DNA from 2 places in the Shewanella sp. SP1S2-4 genome. Region 1 is predicted to be linked to the other one. Evidence: riboswitches for the same ligand, from Rfam matches in the RefSeq annotation. Region 1 holds a riboswitch; the other holds the start of a gene.
What was found. Region 1 has a riboswitch for thiamine pyrophosphate ahead of thiC (phosphomethylpyrimidine synthase ThiC). Riboswitches for the same ligand answer to the same signal wherever they lie in the genome.
Positions count from the first base shown of each region.

Region 2: linked by a shared signal. The riboswitch ahead of Q4Q52_RS18345 (TonB-dependent receptor domain-containing protein) and the one ahead of thiC (phosphomethylpyrimidine synthase ThiC) in region 1 are both predicted to bind thiamine pyrophosphate.

Region 1 is NZ_JAUOET010000003.1:78,667-88,284, forward strand. It holds gene Q4Q52_RS04480 (hypothetical protein) at 1-1,026, shown strand, start outside; TPP riboswitch at 1,194-1,292, shown strand; gene thiC (phosphomethylpyrimidine synthase ThiC) at 1,494-3,617, shown strand; gene Q4Q52_RS04490 (bifunctional hydroxymethylpyrimidine kinase/phosphomethylpyrimidine kinase) at 3,620-5,521, shown strand; gene Q4Q52_RS04495 (HesA/MoeB/ThiF family protein) at 5,514-6,425, shown strand; gene thiS (sulfur carrier protein ThiS) at 6,442-6,645, shown strand; gene Q4Q52_RS04505 (thiazole synthase) at 6,647-7,411, shown strand; gene thiH (2-iminoacetate synthase ThiH) at 7,408-8,523, shown strand; gene Q4Q52_RS04515 (chemotaxis protein) at 8,626-8,889, shown strand; gene Q4Q52_RS04520 (putative metalloprotease CJM1_0395 family protein) at 8,895-9,618, shown strand, end outside.
Region 2 is NZ_JAUOET010000026.1:34,829-44,446, reverse strand. It holds gene Q4Q52_RS18360 (phosphotransferase) at 1-564, opposite strand, end outside; gene pnuC (nicotinamide riboside transporter PnuC) at 564-1,217, opposite strand; gene Q4Q52_RS18350 (hypothetical protein) at 1,264-1,524, opposite strand; gene Q4Q52_RS18345 (TonB-dependent receptor domain-containing protein) at 1,631-3,865, opposite strand; TPP riboswitch at 3,920-4,045, opposite strand; gene Q4Q52_RS18340 (YcfL family protein) at 4,138-4,533, opposite strand; gene Q4Q52_RS18335 (PaaI family thioesterase) at 4,675-5,172, opposite strand; gene Q4Q52_RS18330 (PaaI family thioesterase) at 5,159-5,686, opposite strand; gene hinT (purine nucleoside phosphoramidase) at 5,683-6,039, opposite strand; gene Q4Q52_RS18320 (PDZ domain-containing protein) at 6,184-7,950, shown strand; gene Q4Q52_RS18315 (LuxR C-terminal-related transcriptional regulator) at 8,120-8,755, opposite strand; gene Q4Q52_RS18310 (cytochrome b/b6 domain-containing protein) at 9,052-9,618, shown strand, end outside.

The DNA.
Region 1 (9,618 bases):
GATCAGGGTGATGCTTTGGCATCTGAGTCTAAATTAGAATCCCAATTTGAACTGTCTTGTACGTTACAAACCTATGCTCAGGCATTGGGGGCGGGATCCGTTTTACGTGCTCGTCAGCCGTATTTCAAAGGATTAAGTCTACTTTTTTTTGTGCTCTTAGTGCATTCGTGTTTATTCTTACTTATCTGCATTTTGTGGCGCCCACAGTTAAATCCCTTTGGATTAACGGAAACAGAAAGCCGGGGCCCTAAAGTGACGGCGCTCAAAGCTTATTTTATTTATGCTCCCGCGGTAGAGAAGGCTGAAAGCGCTGCGCTAGAAACAGAGAGCAAGGCCGAGGATAAGACTGAGATGACAAGTTCTGTTACGCCTACAACTGTTCCCACGCCTCCAACTCAAGTTAAGCCTCTGCCAATATTTGAAAAGGTCGTGCCTGAAAAAGTAGATCAGGGAAAAGTGAAGCCAGATACGGTTAAACCGGACATCACTCAATCGAGCCAATCTCAATCAAGTGCCCAAAGTGAAGTACAGCCCGCGGAAGTGACGGCAAAAAAACCAACTAATGCGCTTGATACCACAGAAATAAAGCCGCAGCTTGGCGCTAAGAGTTCGCCCGCAGCAGAAGGTGAGAGCACAATAGCGACAAGCTCAAACATGAGTTTATTCACCCAGCAATATTTTGAACGTCAGCGCGAGCAAGCGCTCGATGATCTCGTCATTGAACAGGCCGATAAATTCACCCGGAAATCGAATATGAGTGAAATGAGCCCTGAGATGGAAGTGTTATTTGTCCCTAACGCCGATGATTTCGGTGGCACAACGAGCCTAGATTTACCCTTAGATCCAAATCGTATTGTGCGTAAAGGGGATACTTGTTATCGCGTGGTACAAGTCGGCACTCAAGTTAATCCTTACGCCGAAAATTTAGGCTTCCCATTTGACTGCAGTGGCAAAAAAATCAATCAAGCTATTGATGATGCCATTCAATCTCGATTAAATAAAATGATGCTCAAACCCCATAAATAGTGACTTTCTTTTATGATCTATTTTCATGCTAATTATAACTTTTTTAGTTTAATTTTATTTAATTAATTAAAAACAATGAATTATGAATCTTTATTTTGGATTGGTATTTAAGGCTTTTAATTACTTTTTTCCTTGTTTGTTGCTGCCGCTTCTGTCTATACTGCGCACTCATCTTGTCGGAGTGCCTCTTGGCTGAGACCGTTTATTCGGGATCCGTTGAACCTGATCAGGTTAAAACCTGCGAAGGAAACAAGCGTAATAACACATATTAAATCGCCAAAATAGACGGCTTGAACACCTGTTAACTCAGCAGTGTTTTAAGCCTTAATGTTTAGATTTAATTGTTATTGAGCAGGGTAACTCAATTTTTGAAGCCAGTGTTGGTCACAAAAATTGATTGCCATGCCCAGCTATCAACAACGCAATTCTCCAGACAAGCAACTCCATTTTTTAACGTGAGATTGCTTATGTCCAGTTCAAACCAAAACCCAGCTGTAGCTGCCAATGCGATAGAAATCACAGCGTCAGAATCGACAATCCCTAATAAATCGACAGTGCCTAATAAATCGGCTGAGTCTAGTCAATCAATCGTGCCTAAGGCGCCGAGTCGCCGCGAAACCCGCGCGCAGGCCCAAGCCTTTATCGATACGTTAGCGCCGCTGCAACATCCTAATTCACAAAAGATTTACCTCGAAGGTTCAAGTGCCGATATTCGCGTTGGCATGCGGCAAATCCTGCAGACTGACACCCTTGTCGGCGGTACAGATGATGCGCCTATCATGGAAAAAAATCCGCCAATACGCGTGTATGATTGCGCTGGACCTTATTCCGATCCTGAGGCCGATATCAATGTGCGTCTAGGCCTTGGTAAATTAAGACAAAACTGGATCCTAGCCCGCAACGACACAGAGCAATTACCCTGCGCGACCTCAGATTTTACCCAACAAAGACTCGCCGACGACGGTTTAGACCATCTGCGTTTTGAGGCAGGTTCGAGTGCAATTGTCCGCCCACGCAGAGCGCTGCAGGGTAAACGAGTCAGTCAATTACACTATGCCCGTCAAGGGATTATCACGCCCGAAATGGAATATGTGGCGATCCGCGAGAACATGGCACTTGCGCAGGTACAGGATGAAATTCTTAATCGTAAAGCCAAGGGTGAAGCTTTTGGTGCCTTAGTCGGCGAGCCGATTACCGCCGAATTTGTCCGCTCTGAAGTCGCCCGTGGCCGCGCGATTATTCCGCTGAATATTAACCATCCCGAAGCCGAACCTATGATCATAGGGCGTAACTTTTTGGTGAAAGTGAATGCCAATATTGGTAATTCTGCGGTGACGTCATCCATCGAGGAAGAAGTGGAAAAGCTCGTCTGGTCAACCCGTTGGGGTGCAGATACGGTCATGGATTTATCCACGGGTCGTTATATTCACGAGACCCGCGAGTGGATCATCCGTAACTCGCCAGTGCCCATTGGCACAGTGCCGATTTATCAAGCGCTGGAGAAAGTGAACGGCGTGGCAGAGGATTTAACCTGGGAAGTGTTCCGCGATACCTTGATTGAACAAGCTGAGCAAGGTGTTGATTACTTTACCATTCATGCTGGTGTGCTGCTTCGCTACGTGCCGATGACGGCTAAACGCGTCACTGGGATCGTTTCCCGCGGCGGTTCAATCATGGCCAAATGGTGCCTGAGCCACCATAAGGAAAACTTCCTCTACAGCCATTTTCGTGAGATCTGTGAGCTTTGCGTCGCCTACGATGTATCCCTGTCTTTAGGTGATGGTATGCGTCCAGGCTCAATTGCTGACGCCAATGATGCCGCCCAGTTTGCAGAGCTTGAAACCTTAGGTGAGCTAGTCAAAATCGCATGGGAATACGACGTACAAACCATTATCGAAGGGCCGGGACATATCCCGATGCAACTCATTAAAGAGAACATGGACAAGCAGTTAGCTCACTGCGATGAAGCGCCGTTTTACACGCTTGGCCCGCAAATCACCGATATCGCACCTGGGTATGATCATTTCACCTCCGGCATAGGCGCGGCCATGATCGCTTGGTACGGCTGCGCTATGTTGTGTTATGTCACGCCAAAAGAACACTTAGGATTACCGAATAAACAAGATGTTAAGCAAGGTTTGATTGCTTATAAGATTGCCGCCCACGCCGCCGATGTGGCGAAAGGTCATCCGAGTGCGCAAATTCGTGATAATGCGCTGGCAAAGGCGCGGTTTGAATTCCGCTGGGAAGATCAATATAACTTAGGACTCGATCCTGAAACCGCACGTGCTTATCACGATGAATCTTTACCGCAGGAATCCGCTAAAGTCGCGCATTTTTGCTCTATGTGCGGCCCTAAATTTTGTTCGATGAAAATCACCCAAGATGTGCGCGCCTATGCCGCTGGCTTAGAGGCGGCACAAGCGAAGGCGGATCAAGTTGAAGCTGCTGACCAAGCCATGCAAGTCACAGTCAAGACGCCGCAGGAGTTGGCAGCGGTAATGGCGCTAAAATCGGCACAATTTGCTGCTTCGGGCGCCGAGATCTATCACGTGAAAGACAAGCTTGTCGCCGAAGCTGAGGAAGCCTAATTATGTTGGGTATTCATGGGGATAATGCGCCCATGAATACCGAGCATCCCGCGTTTGTCTGGACCATAGCCGGTTCAGACAGTGGCGGTGGTGCCGGTATTCAGGCGGACTTAGCGACAATTCAAGATTTGGGCTGTCACGGTTGCAGTGTGGTCACCACAGTGACGGCGCAAAGTTCTGTGGCGGTCACTTTAGTCGAGCCCGTATCAGCGGCGATGTTAATGGCTCAGCTGACGACTTTACTTTCCGACTTACCACCCAAAGCAATTAAAATCGGCTTACTGGCAGATCAAACTCAAGTGGCATTGCTGGCAGATTGGATCGCGAGTTTTAAAATCCACTATCCATCTGTGCCTGTGATTGTCGATCCTGTGATGGTCGCCAGTTGTGGCGATGCATTAGCAGTCGATAACTGTCAGGATATAAAAAGTGCGGCTAAATCAGCCTTAGATTTTAGGCCTTTCAAAGGTTTAATCGAACTTATCACGCCCAATGTGCTTGAACTTGGGCGATTAACTCACAGTGATGTTTCAACGAAAGCGCAATTCGCTGCTGCTGCACTGGCTTTATCTCAGAGTCTTGATTGCAGTGTGCTCGCCAAAGGGGGCGATGTAAGCTTTGGCAGCACTGACATTCTTGCTGATACTCATGCTCAAACTCACGCTAACGCTCTTGATACCGCTTACAAGAGTAATGGCTGGGATCTTGAGCTTGCCGAGGATTATCTAGTTTGTCGTCAAGTGCGCGCGAGTTCTGAGCTGCATCAAAATGGGCGCTTCTGGTTAGCCAGCCAGCGGGTTAATACCCGTCATAATCATGGTAGCGGCTGCACTTTGTCATCGGCCATTGCCGCCGTGTTAGCGCAAGGTTTTGTATTGCAAGATGCGGTGGTGGTTGCCAAAGCCTATGTGAGTCAAGGCTTAAGCGCGGCCGTTGGCTTAGGGCAAGGTCCAGGGCCGTTGGCCCGAACGGGTTGGCCTAATGATTTGTCCCGCTATGCCAAGATAAATCTGTGTGATGGCAATTTTATTAGTCATCACCTCAATCAACATCTTGATGTTAGAAGTGATTTAGTTGCAACAGTTTTATCCGCAACAGATCAGGTAAGAATAGCCTACACGTCACCTCAAAATATTTTATCCCACGGTTTTAAAGTGCTCGATGCCGATCTTGGTGTTTACCCTGTGGTGAGTGACTTAATCATGCTGGAAAGTTTGTTAGCTGCGGGCGTTAAAACCCTGCAGTTACGGATAAAAACCGACATCAGCGAATTAACTACTGCAGCGCCAGCCGAATTTAATTTAGGTAAGTCTGCGCTGAGTAGATGTGAGTCAGGCGAACCTGAGTTAATTGGCTCCGAATTAGAAGCACAAATTCAAACGGCCATTGCCTTAGGCAAGCATTTTAATGCGCAGCTTTTTATCAATGATCACTGGCAGTTAGCGATGAAATACCATGCCTTTGGGGTACATTTAGGCCAAGAAGATCTCGCCGTTACCGACTTAGCGGCCATTCAAGCCGCGGGGCTCGCGCTTGGTATATCCAGCCACAGTTATTTCGAGCTGTTATTGGCGCACCAATACTCGCCATCCTACATAGCGCTTGGGCATATATTCCCTACCACAACGAAGCAAATGCCTTCGGCGCCCCAAGGGCTTGCAAAACTTAAACACTATGTGGCGTTACTCCAAGACCATTATCCCTTGGTCGCCATTGGCGGTATTGATTTAGATAATCTGGCAAAGGTGAAAACCACGGGGGTGGGCAATATTGCTGTGGTGCGCGCAATAACGAAAGCTAAGGATCCGTTAGCCGCCTTTGCAGAGTTGAGCCAAGCTTGGGAGCAATGTAGCTTGTCTGAAGAACTGGCTGTAAAGCATGAGTTGGATGCAAAGCATGAGTAAAAACCAACCGCTTGCTCACGCAGAGGTTCTTTGCGGTCATATACACAGCGACAATGAACACTGCGGCCATACACTCAGTGATGCCGATTTCATCCGTTATTCTCGGCAAGTCTTATTGCCTGAAGTCGGTGAGGCTGGGCAATTGCAATTGGTCGACGCCAGTGTCGCAATTATCGGTCTTGGCGGCTTAGGGCAATTGGCGGCGCAATATCTGGCCTGTGCAGGTATTGGTCGCTTGACCTTAATCGATATGGATAAGGTTGAAGTATCAAATCTGCCAAGACAATTGTTATTCAACGATGCCGATATTGGACTCAATAAGGCGCGAGTTGCCAAGCAAAAGCTCAATGGCATAGCACCGCATTGCACTGTTACTGCCTATGAAACGGCATTTAATACAGAAACTGCGGCTCATCACTTGGCTGATATTCTAGAGGCAAAACAACGGGGTAAAAAAGTGCTAGTGCTTGACTGCACAGATAACTTTGCGACTCGCCAAGCCATTAATCGCCGCTGTATCGAAGCGGCTTTACCTTTAGTCAGTGCGTCAATCGCAGCATTTAGCGGTCAATTGTTTGCAGTCGACCAAATGCGGTTCCCCTCTGGTGGTTGTTATCACTGTATTTTCCCCGCACAGACGAGAGTGTCGCAGAGCTGTAGTACCCAAGGCGTACTCGGGCCGAACGTGGGCGTGATGGCGTCAATGCAATCTTTGGTGGCCATGCAACTCTTGCTGAGTATGGATAGTTGTGATGAACCTAAAAGTGCCTTGTTTGGGCGTTTTTGGCGCTTCGACGCTAAATCACTTTCATGGACAGCGGCGACATTAACGCGGGATCCCCATTGTGACGTATGTGGTCCAAAAGAGATTCGTTCATCATCCGATAAGCCCAGCAAACTATAAAGTATGGAGGTTTGATATGATTTTAATTCACATAAATAATGTCCCGCAGCCATTAACGGAACCGACTTCACTCGCGGCTGTGATCCTCGCGCAAGATATAGCCCTCGATTCGGTCGCTATCGTGTTGAATGCAGAGGTGGTTCCGCGTAATCGCTGGCAATCGATTCTCTGCCAACATGAAGATAAATTAGAACTTTTTTCAGCTGTAGCGGGAGGCTAGTATGTTAACGATTGCCGATGTGGAGTTTGAATCACGGTTATTTACCGGAACGGGAAAATTCAGCAATAGCCAAGTGATGCTAGAGGCGATAACGGCTTCAAAATCGCAGTTAGTGACAGTTGCGATGAAAAGAATTGATTTTAAAATGGGGCTTGATGATTTACTCACGCCGTTACGCCAAGCGGGTGTACGGCTATTGCCTAACACTTCGGGGGCGAGAAACGCCAAGGAAGCGGTGTTTGCGGCTGAGCTTGCCCGTGAAATGCTGGGAACTCATTGGATTAAGCTCGAAATCCACCCAGATCCTAAGTACCTAATGCCCGATGCGATTGAAACCTTAGAGGCGGCTAGAATCCTCTGTGAGAAAGGCTTTATCGTATTGCCTTACGTGCATGCCGATCCTGTGCTGTGCCGTCGTTTAGCAGAAGTGGGCTGCGCCGCGGTTATGCCACTGGCGAGTCCGATTGGCAGTAATCAGGGTTTAGTCACTGAAAGCTTTTTAAAAATCATCATAGAGCAGGCGCGGGTGCCAGTGGTGATCGATGCCGGTATTGGCGCGCCTTCACAGGCTGCGCGGGCAATGGAGCTGGGCGCCGATGCGGTGCTCGTCAACACCGCCATCGCCAGCAGTGCGTCGCCGATAGTGATGGCCGAGTGCTTTAAAGAGGCGGTGCAATGCGGTAGACGGGCCTTTGAAGCTGGGCTTGGCCGAGTACAAACAGGCGCGGTACATACCAGTCCTCTGACGGGATTTTTAAACCAATGAGTTTTGTAGCGGAATTTACCAAGATCCCACGGGATAAACTGTTACTCGATTTGTATTCTTGCACTGCCCAGGATGTTGAGCGGGCGTTAGTGAGTCCAGCAGGGGATTTACGTAGCTTACTGGCCTTGTTATCACCTGCGGCTGAACCTTATATAGAAACCATGGCACAACGTTCAGCGGCGCTTACGCGGCAGCGATTTGGCGCGAATCTGGGTATGTATTTACCGCTATACGTCTCGAATCTGTGCGCTAATGATTGTGATTACTGTGGCTTTAGCATGAGTAACAAACTCAAGCGCAAGACCTTGAATGAGCTGGAGTTGATGGCCGAAATGGCCATTATCAAAGATAGGGGCTTCGATTCTGTTTTACTGGTGTCGGGTGAGCATGAAACTAAGGTCGGCATCGATTATTTCAAGCAAATGTTGCCGCTGGTAAAGCAGCAATTTAGCCATTTGGCGATGGAGGTCCAGCCCATGAGTGAGGACCATTATTGCCAGTTAGTCGCGCTAGGTTTAGATGCTGTGATGATTTATCAAGAGACCTATCAGCCCGAGACTTATGCTCGTCACCATTCCCGAGGTAAAAAAATGGATTTTGCCTATCGTTTAGCAACACCTGACAGAGTTGCGACGGCGGGCGTTGATAAAATTGGTCTTGGGGTATTACTCGGGCTGGATGATTGGCGTTTAGATGCGTTAATGATGGGATATCATCTCGACTATTTAGAGCGACGCTATTGGCGCACCCGCTTTAGTATTTCGCTACCAAGGTTACGACCTTGTACTGGCGGGATCACCCCGAAAGTCATGCTATCGGATCTAGGTTTAGTGCAAATGATTTGTGCATTTAGACTTTTTAATCAACAGCTTGACATCAGCATGTCGACAAGGGAAAGCCCTGAGCTGAGGGATAATCTTTTGCCACTTGGGATCACTCAAATCAGTGCGGGCAGTTCGACACAACCGGGCGGCTATCAAGCGCCTGACAGTCAACTCGATCAATTTGAGATAAGCGATGATCGCAGTGTCGAGCAAGTTATCGAACAGATGCAACGGCAGGGTTTTAATCCCGTATTTAAGGATTGGGAAGCTAATTGGATCACAGGATAAATCTAGCTATAAATAAATGCTGAGAATGCGGATAAAATCTGTACTTTTGCTCGTTGCTGGTCAATAATTGACCCATTAATCACAGCGTGCAGGAATACCGTTATGCAAATCCAATCTGCTTATTCATCCGGTCTGCAAGGCTTGCAAAGTGCTCAATCTGGGCTCACTCAAGCAACAATAGATGTGGCTAAACCTACACAGACGCAAAGTACGACTCCGGCTGAGCCTGCTAGAGATGTTGCCCAGCCCGATAAAACCTCGGCATTACTGGCAGCAAATGAGTCATTAAGACAAGGTGAAGCCTCAACAGAAGTGATTGAAACTGATTCAGAAACGATAGGTTCGATCATTAATATTAAGGTGTAAAACTCATGTCGGTTGTGGCGCTATCACCTAAGGTTGGAGCGCCATCCTCTTCATTTTCGTCACATGATAAGACGCTAAGCTCGAATCTAAGCCAGACTCAAAGCCAGAGCCTAATCCAGAGTCAAGCTAATAGCACTTATCAAGGAGCCAGCGCTCACACTGCAGGCTCAGCAAAATTTGAAGCGAGTGGTGCCTATGAACCACATTTTACTGGAACCTCAACCGCTCCGGTTCAAGCTGCGCCTATTGCTTCATTAGCAACTCACGTTTCCCAATCTCTCCACTCATCACCGAATGTATCTTTTAACGCGAGTTCTTCGGCCGCTAGTTCATTGCCCTCGAGCACTCAAACATTTTCTGCAACGCCTGCAGCTATATCAACAACGCCTTTATTCAACGGGACAAATACGGCGACATCCATAAGTTCAAATGTCGCTGGTATTGATGCTGTAAAAGCGCCGTTTTCAGTCGCTGCTACGCCTTTACTACCAGCGGTTAACGGCGCAAGCCAAGCACTAAAAGCCAATCCTTTTGCTGAATCAAGGCCGCAGGTTACTCTTCCTCAGGTCAATCTTCCTCAAGTCAATGGGTTAAAAGATCGGGCGAGTTTACATGCCGATGCCAGTTTTAGCTTATTAACGGGGCCAAGATCCATTTCTGGTGTGCGTGGGGGACAAATTGCCGCACCTGTGTCGACTTCGGCATTTTCATCAATCACGAGTACTATAG
Region 2 (9,618 bases), on a different contig from region 1:
CAGACTAAGCTCATGATTTAAATAAGCTTGTTGTGAATAGCCGTGATGTAAAATGCCCAAAGACGACTGCCCCAGCACAAAATCAGCGGCACTGGTTTGGCGCTCTAAGGCAGGCCAATGGATTAAGCGTTTACGTTGAAAGCGTTCGCTATCAATCACATTGTGTTCAATTGCCGCACACTCTGCAGCGCTCGCTACTGCACTTTCGATAAGGTCACTCTCAATAAAGTCACTCGCAATAAGGTCACTCTCAATAAAATCACTGAGGTAGTAGCGCTCATCTTCACTCACCCACAGCAGTGCTGGGGCAAGTTTAGCTTGGGCGAGTTGTTGCCAGTAAAAACGCTCCTGCTGGCGGGTGCAAAAACTGTCCGCCGCATCGGCATTGACCCGCAGCACATAACACCCTGTTGGCGTAGTGATCTTATAATTATGATTACTCAAGCCGCCCGAAAGCTCGCAAATACTTAGTACTTGCTCAAGCCCAGCTCGTTTGAGTATGGGCAAGAGTGTATTGAATGATTCGCGCGTTGAGTATGGCTTAGCAGCATTGACATCGAGCATTAACTGAGTAACTTCAAGGCATTGGCCTCACGGGCATCGGCTAACGCAGTGCGCCACAGGAAATACCCTACAACTGCAAGCCCTACATAGAGTACGAATAATAACGAGGTCAACATCAAGCCTTTGCTGAGATAAAGGTAAATAGACACTATGTCGATAACGACCCAATAGAGCCAATTCTCAAGTACTTTCTTCGCTACTAAATAGGTCGTCATCACAGCAAAACAGGTCGTGGCCGCATCTAAATATGGGAATGCGGCCTGAGTATACGTCGCCATGCCGTGACCGACTAATAACGAAATAACGCCTGTCACCGCGATCAACTTCAAGTGGGTTTTCAGCGGCCAAGTGGTCACTTTGACCCCTTGATGTTTATCGCCGCCTTGGGTCCAGAGCCAATATCCATAGAGCGCCATCGCCATATAATAGATATTCAGCACTGACTCCATCAGTAACGACACCTTCCAAAACAACACAGTGTAAATGGCGGTACTGGCAAAGGCCGCCGCCCAGCACCAGACGCTCGCCTTCATTGCCAGCAGTAGATATGCCATGGCCAGCAATACAGCCAAGGCTTCCCATGCGGTCATCACATGGACTTCACCAAAGGCCGCATTCATACTCTCGACCAAGGTTAACCATAAATCTGTCATTGTGTTGTTCTCACTGCCTATTTGTCGCGTATATGACGCTAAAACATTATTCGCTGTGGGCTAAATTCAGCTCACCACCGATAAACTTACACACAAATACTGCCTTGCCCCACTTCTCATGGGCGGCTTGCATCTCGGTCGCCAGCATAGTCATCACATCTAAATAATCGCCGCACACTTGGGTTGCCATCGCATTGGTCACGCGCTCGATATTAGGATAGCTATCCACGCGACCAATGAACCACTTTATCGGATCGAGGTAGTTCTCATTGAAGGGATACATGCTAATTTCTGCGGTCAGTTTCATTTTAATTCCTTAAATTTGAGAGAAGCTGTATCCCTTACGCTGGACTACAGCTTAGCCATGAGTTAACCCAATAGGCTCATAGTGATATGTGCCATTACATCAGCTTTTACATAAACTTAACGTTAAAGGTGACGCCAATCTGACGCGGATCACCGTAACGAATATATTGCTTTTCTGCCCAGCCATTATCAGGCTCGTTACCGAAGTAGAAACCGCGCACACCGTATTCTTCATTGAACAAATTACGGCCCCATAAATAAGCCGACCATGCACTCGCCTCATAACCCACGCGGGCATTGACGATAGTGTAGGGTTCAGAACGGGATTCATTGCTGTCGGAATAGTAAAACTCGCTCTTACCGCTTAAGTTTAGGTTAGTAAACCAGCCCGAATTGGTACGATAAGTCCCGCCAATGCTGTAGGTTAAGTGTGGTGAATGAGCCAGATCGCGGCCAGTTAAATCGACCTCAGTGCCGTATTTATCCTGATACTGGTAATCACCGTAGGCCGTTTCTAACCAACCTAAGCTTGAGTAAATTTGTAGATTATCCGTGGCATACCAGGTCGCATCTAACTCAGCACCATAGTTATTAGAACTACCAGCGTTTTCGGTAAACAAGATAAAACGCTGAGGTTTATCAGGGTCTTGCTGGGATGCCGCCACCTGTTGATCTTGTCTGTCCATATAGAACAGCGCCAAATTAGTATCGATAAGCCCCGCTAACCAATGGGATTTAAGGCCAATTTCATAGTTATAAAGCGTCTCAGTACTAAACTCTTTTTTATCGTTCAATTCGACAGGTAAAGTCATGTTGAAACCGCCCGCCTTGTAACCGCGCGCGACACGAACATAAGCGTTGTGCGAGTCATTCAGCACTTTACTCACTGCAATATGACCGCCCCACATGGTTTCACTCGGGTCGAAATTATCGTTATTCGTATCTGAGTAATGGCTGTTACGGCGCTCTAAACGTAGGCCCACAGATAAGGCATAATCTGAGCCCAGATCCGTATCGAGCTGACCAAACAAGGCATAGTTCGTCGCTTCATACTCAGAGTCTAATACTTCATCCGGCCAAGTATTGTACTCAGAATACAATTGGTTATCTTCTTTCAGATTCATGCCGTACACACCAAGCAACCAATCGGTGCTATCCGCAAAGATTCGGCCCTGCTCGGTAGAACTTAAGCGAAACTCTTGCGACACAGTTTTACGTTGGCCCGTTTTATCCCAAAAATAATCATATTGGCACGGCGCCAGATTGCCATAGTCATCACTGCATTGCTTAGAAGCCCAATACTCTGGGTTCGACCAATCGCCATCGTAACTGTAATGGTGATCGGTATTCGCAAAGGACGTTAACGAGGTCAACTCAAAGGTTTCGGCGCCAGAATAGGTCGCTTTAAAGCCTGCGCCTGTGGTGCGCTGGCTATCGACACCCGGTTGATCCGATGTCGTCTGGGTCGGTGAATTGGTTAAACTCCACACATCGTAGCCATTATCAAAATCGGCGTGCAGCACAGTTAAATCAAACTGCAAATCGTGAGTCGCATACCAGCGCAGCTTAGCGCGGCCGCTGAACTCATCGCGGCCATTGGTATCGTCACGACCTAAATAGAGGTTGTCGTGGTAGCCATTTTGTTGATGTTGCTGCAGTGACACACGATAAAGTAGCTTGCCAGAATCCGTTAATGGGCCAGAACTGAAACCGCTAAACGTGCGTAAATCATCATCGCCTAACGAGACTTCTGCACCATGTTCAAACACATCGGTGGGGTCGTTACTTTTCAGATAAATCAGTCCCGCTAAGGCATTCGCGCCATAACGTGTGCCCTGTGGTCCACGTAGCACTTCGACCTGTTGTAGATCGTACATGCTCGACACCATGCCAATACCGGATAAATCGATATCATCTATGATGTAACCTACAGAAGAATTAGGTGCACCTTGGTATTGCTCTTGCTCACCTACGCCGCGAATTTGAAAATATTTAGGCCGCGAACTTCCACCTGACCAGTTAAAGTTGGCGATAGAATTGAGCAGATCTTCAAAGTGCTGCGCGCTTTCATCTTGAATTTTTTGACTGTCGATAACGGTAATGCTGGAGGGCATTTTTTCTAAACTTGAGCTGCGAAAATCCGCCGTCACCACCATGACTTCCATCTCAGTGCTGGGATCGGGTTTATCGATAGCATCTGTTTGTGCAAATGCAGCAGAGCTCAGCGCAGCAGCAATGGCTAATGCCAGCGGCGCTCGGGTTAAAAACAAGCTGGGCGATACGGTTGAAAACGGGGAATGACGTTTTGACGTGTTACTGTTTAGCGTTTTACTGTTTAACATAGGACCTCAAATACATAGTTTGAGATCCGGCAACGAATAAGCGATTCAGAAGTGTGCTGTTGATTGGCCCATTCCTACGCCGGTATTAGCCGGATCAGGTTCTAAGGGTTCGTCAACTGACATCTCAGTTTGCAGTAATCAATGTAAATTCATTCGCTGCAAACACCCCTTGGCGACGCCTAGTATACATGAGTAATAGGATGGGATGACACATTTACCTCATAAAATGAAAAATGCCAGCATAGCTGGCATTCTCTGGGCGAACTCACCGCTTAATTCGAAAAGGTTTCGCGCACGTACACATCAAATTTAACCGCTTGGGCATTGGGCGCCACGGCGGCGACTTGCAATTGTTGCTTGCCATGCAACTTGACCGATTTCCAGCTCGTCGCTTCATCTTCAATAGTAAAGCCGCTGGCGTCGTACCAAGTGAATTTATACTGCACACGCATGTCAGTTGATGATTTGCTAACAATCAGCGCTGAGCCCTGCACTAAATCGCCAACTCGGCGTGCATCCACACTTTCAACTCCAATATCTCGGGCAAAGCTGGAATTATCGACACGGGTTTCACCGAGCGAACTCACTGAAATACCTGCGGTATGTGAGGCACAAGCACCTAAGGTCAGCGCCGCGGCCAATAACAGTCCTGTATAAATTTGTTTCATCTCTTTCTCCCAGTCACGCGACAAAATGCGCGGCCAGCGCGCATCATTTCCCATTAAACGACAAGCTAATCGAACTGTGCTGAACTTATGCTTAACAAGACAGACTTAATCATCACTCAAACATCTGCTCAATAAAACGAGTTAATCAATCAGAAAGTGCGCCCGTGCCGTAGCGATGAGCTGCTTACGATTGGTTTGCCAACAATCGATATTCACGTTGGCCACTCGTCGCCCCTGGCGGGTAATGCGACATTCTGCAAAGCTATCTTTATGCAGTCCTGCACGTAAATAGTCGATGGAAAAATCAACCACTTTAGGCACTTTGGCTGTTTGCATAAAGACCATCAGCTGCACTATCGCTGACATCTCCATAAAACCTGCAATGACGCCGCCATGGATAGCTGGCAACACAGGATTACCGATATTGTCGTCCTTAGCAGGCAATTTAAAAATCAGTTCATCACCAAAACGCTCAACCTTCATACCAATAAATTTGGCATAGGGAACGTGCTCAAGTAAATGACCGAAATCGTTAAGCTCAGTCGCGCGCTTAACAATGCCTTGCACATCGATAGGCGCTTTTACTTGGGCGTGTTGAGTTGCACTGGCTGTGCCAAGTTCCGAATTATTTGCGCTCATCAGTGTCTCCTATTTCAGGCACGGCTTCACCCATCAGCGCTTGTCTAAAGGCATCACCCACCATTTCTGGGCTGATCCGCATAAAGGAACCAACAGCATGGGCAATAGGATCATCTATGCTGTCTTGATAAGCAATCGCGCGGGTAAAGGCAATGTTAGAGGACAATTTGTAGCATTCCGCAAACCCAAACACAGGTTTATGGGGCTGAGCGGGCTTCATATAATCCACCCGCAAATCGAGCGTCGGTGAGATTTCTAACAATTTGAATTTATGGAAAATTGCACTGACTACTGCACTACCACAGGCGGTATCCATTAAAGTAGTAATGACTCCGCCATGGATAACGCCCGTATCGGGATAACCAATTAATTCAGTGCTGTAGGGCAACTCAATCAACACATGGTGCTCGCTCGCCTCTAATACGGTTAAACCGAGACGACGACACTGAGCGAGTTGATCCACAAACCGCTGCGCCATTTGGGTCAGCGGGAAAAAATCCGAATTGACCTTCATTTGCCTTGGCTCAACATGGGCCCCAGAGGCTCCCCGCCCACAAGGTGGAAATGAATGTGATAGACTTCTTGTCCACCGTGTTGATTGCAGTTCATGATCAGTCGGTAGCCATCTTTAGCGATACCCGCTTCCGCCGCCAATTTCGCCGCAACTGTCATCATGCGGCCAAGTACCGGCTCATCAGAGGCTTTCATGTCGTTCGCCGTTGGTATCAAATGATTCGGCACAATCAAAATATGGGTTGGCGCCTTAGGGGAAATGTCTCTAAAGGCAGTCACAAGTTCATCTTGATACAGAATATCCGCGGGAATTTCGCGACGAATAATTTTGCTGAAAATCGTTTCTTCGGCCATGGGGCGTCCTCCTTGGGTTAGTTGGCATAGTATACTAGTAATTCAATGCTTTGTGTCTGTAGATATTTTGCTTTTCATTTGCCAGTTGCAGGCATTTTTGGCAGCATGGCCACCATTAAAACACTCAGGTTTTGCAGGATAAATATGATCCATTACCAGATAATCCCCGTCAATCCGAAAGCCCATTTATTCGCAGTCACTATGACATTATCCCAGCCCAAGCCTGTACAGGTCTTTAGCCTCCCCGCTTGGCTACCTGGCAGTTACATGGTGCGCGACTTTGCTAAAAATATCATTGAACTCAAGGCACAAGATGCTAATGGCCTAACACTTAAACTCACCCAACTAGATAAGCAAACTTGGTCGGTTGACAATAATAGCAGCGAAATTATTCTAACTTATCAAGTGTATGCTTGGGATCTGTCGGTGCGCACCGCGCATTTGGACATGACCCACGGCTTCTTTAACGGCAGTAGCGTGTTTTTATCCGCCCACGGTTTTGAACAACAAACCCACACTGTCACTATGTTACCGCCCTCTGAGCCCACATTAGGTAACTGGCGCGTCGCTACGAGTATGACCCGCATCAGTGGTGACGACTTTGCCTTCGGCCAATTTAGTGCCACAAGCTATGACGAGCTTATCGATCATCCAGTGGAAATGGGCTTATTTACCTTAGCCAGTTTTGATGCCTGCGGCGTCCAACACGATATCGTACTCAATGGCCGCCACCGCGCTTGCATGCCAAGGCTCTGCCAAGACTTAAAAGCCATTTGCGAATATCAAATCAATCTCTTCGGCACGCCTGCGCCGTTTAAACGTTATTTGTTTATGACCACAGTATTAGACAATGGCTTTGGCGGGTTAGAGCACAGAGCTTCTACCGCATTAATGTGTTCACGCAAGGATTTGCCGTTGTCGCTCGATGCGCCAATTAATAACGACTATCGCAGTTATTTATCCCTGTGCAGCCACGAGTATTTCCACAGCTGGAACGTGAAGCGGATTAAGCCGGAGTGCTTTTTACCCTATAAACTTGAGGCTGAAACCTATACGCCGCAACTGTGGGCCTATGAAGGCATAACCTCCTATTACGATGACTTCCTTACCTATCGCGCCGGACTGGTAGATGAACACAGCTATTTAGATATGCTGAGTGAAACCTTCACTCGCGTCTATCGCAGCCAAGGACGCTTTAAACAAAGTGTTAAGGACTCCAGCTTTAATGCCTGGACTAAGTTCTATAAGCAGGATGAAAACGCGCAAAACGCCATCATCAGTTATTACACCAAAGGCGCGCTGTTTGCGCTGTACTTAGATTTAACCCTGCGCAGTGAAACCCAAGGCAAATACAATCTCGACCATGTTATGCAGATTTTATGGCAGGAATATGCTCTGCAAGACAAAGGCACGACTGACAGCTGCCACCAAGCGATTGTCGAGCGACTCCTAGGCCGTGATTGCCACGATTTGTTTGTCTACTTAGATAACACCGACGATATTCCACTGGCTCCGCTACTCGCCAAATTTGGCGTCGAGTTTAACCTTCGAGTCAGCCAAGGTCCGCAGGATGTGGGCGGCGGGCAAGCGAAAGGTTATGACATTGCCTTTGGTGCGAAAACTCAAGCGGCGCCGATGGGATTGAAAGTGGTGACTGTTACCCAAGGCAGCCCTGCCCACCTTGCGGGATTAAGTGCGGGGGATATCTTAATCGCCGCCGATAACTTGCAAGTCAGCGCGCAATTTGAGTCGCAGCTACAGCAATATCCGCTGGGTGAATCCTTGAATCTACATTGGTTTAGACGGGATGAATTGATGACGGGTGAATTGATGATAACTGCTGCGCCTAAGGATACTGTCGCCCTAGCAATTAGTGACAAAACTAAACTCGCGGCTTGGTTAGGACGCTAACTTAACGTTTTGATTAGACAGGTTTTAAGAAAAACAAAAGGGGCAAAAGCCCCTTTTATCATTTCTGAGATAACACTTAACTTAGGTACTAATCTCTAAACGCACACATCTATGTCTAGATCAGTATTCCCTTGCCAAATCAGTGTCTTCTATCAGTGCTAATACAGACTTAAACCACCACATCGTGCAAATAGGTTTGCGCCCACGCGATCGCTTGACCACGGCTCGACACACCTATCTTACGGAATACTCGGTACAAATGGGTTTTTATCGTGCTTTCACTGACAAACAACTGATTGGCAATATCTAAGTTAGTGCTACCCGTTAAGAGGGCTTGTAATACTTCTCGCTCACGAATCGTCAGCGGTTCAGTATCTTCGAACAAACCAAAGTCATCGTTCACCCCATTGACGAGTTGAATTGGGATCACCCTATGGCCTCGTAAAATATTCGAGAATCCTAGGCTAATCTCAGTTAAACCCGCATCGAGATAAAACACCCCTGCGGTCGTGGCAGCTTGCATTAAAAAGCGCGCATCCACTTGTTTAGGGAATTGTAAATAGACGACTCGTACACTTGGTTGTTCACGGGCAAGTAAACGCTGAAATTGATGGGCTTTTTGAAGATCAACAGTCGCTAAATCAATCACTACCATGGAGGCATGATTATCCTTGATTTGTTCACACATCTCATCTGGGTTGACTTGCGTCAACTTAACGAGAAACTCCTGTGGCCAACGTCCTGCTAGCAGTTCCATTAATACTTGCGATCGTGACACTACAATCCAATGTAATATTTTGAACATCCTGCTCACTCCCTGTCTGATTAACGATTATTCACTTTGAGAACCTAAAATCCTCTCAATACAACTTCAACATCCGTTCAATAGACTTCCAAGTCTACCGTGGTGACGATATTAGCATTAGATAAAACAGATTAAAAAGACTTACGTGAAAAATATTTACCGTACGCAAATCAAAAACTTCTAACACTTTCGTTGAATACACTATCAATCAGAAGTCTTAATTGAAACTGAAAAAAATTACTGAAATTTTGAGATAAAAGCGTAAGATCATACCAACAAAAAAATAAGGAAATTCCATGTCCAGCAGCAAAGCCAGCGCGTTTGAAGTTAAATCCTACTCAGTTTGGGACAAACCGACGCGATTATTCCATTGGATTAATGTCATTCTCGTACTCGCACTCATCTTAGTCGGTGGCATCATGATGTATCGTGCTGAGCTGGGCATCACTGAATTAACGGGCAAAATTGGCTTAAAAACTTTACACGTGTACATAGGCTATGCGTTTGCAATCAACCTCATTATTCGCCTTGTGTGGGGTTTTGTCGGCAACAAATATGCGCGTTTCAGCCATATGTTTCCCAATGCTAATAGCAAAAATGAATTAATGACCTATAAGTCAGAATTGGCCGCGGGAAAAAATCCGCAGTATTTAGGCCATAATCCTAAAGGCAAATTTGCCGTTCTCGGCATCATGCTGCTGTTAATCACTATCATGGTTACTGGGCTTTTACGTGCAGGAACCGATATTTACTTTCCGCCATTAGGTAGTGCAGTACAAAGCTATCTGGCCGATACTAATGTCGACCCAGCAAGCTTAAAACCCTATGATGCCACTGGAGTGAATACTGAGAAAGCGGCTGCG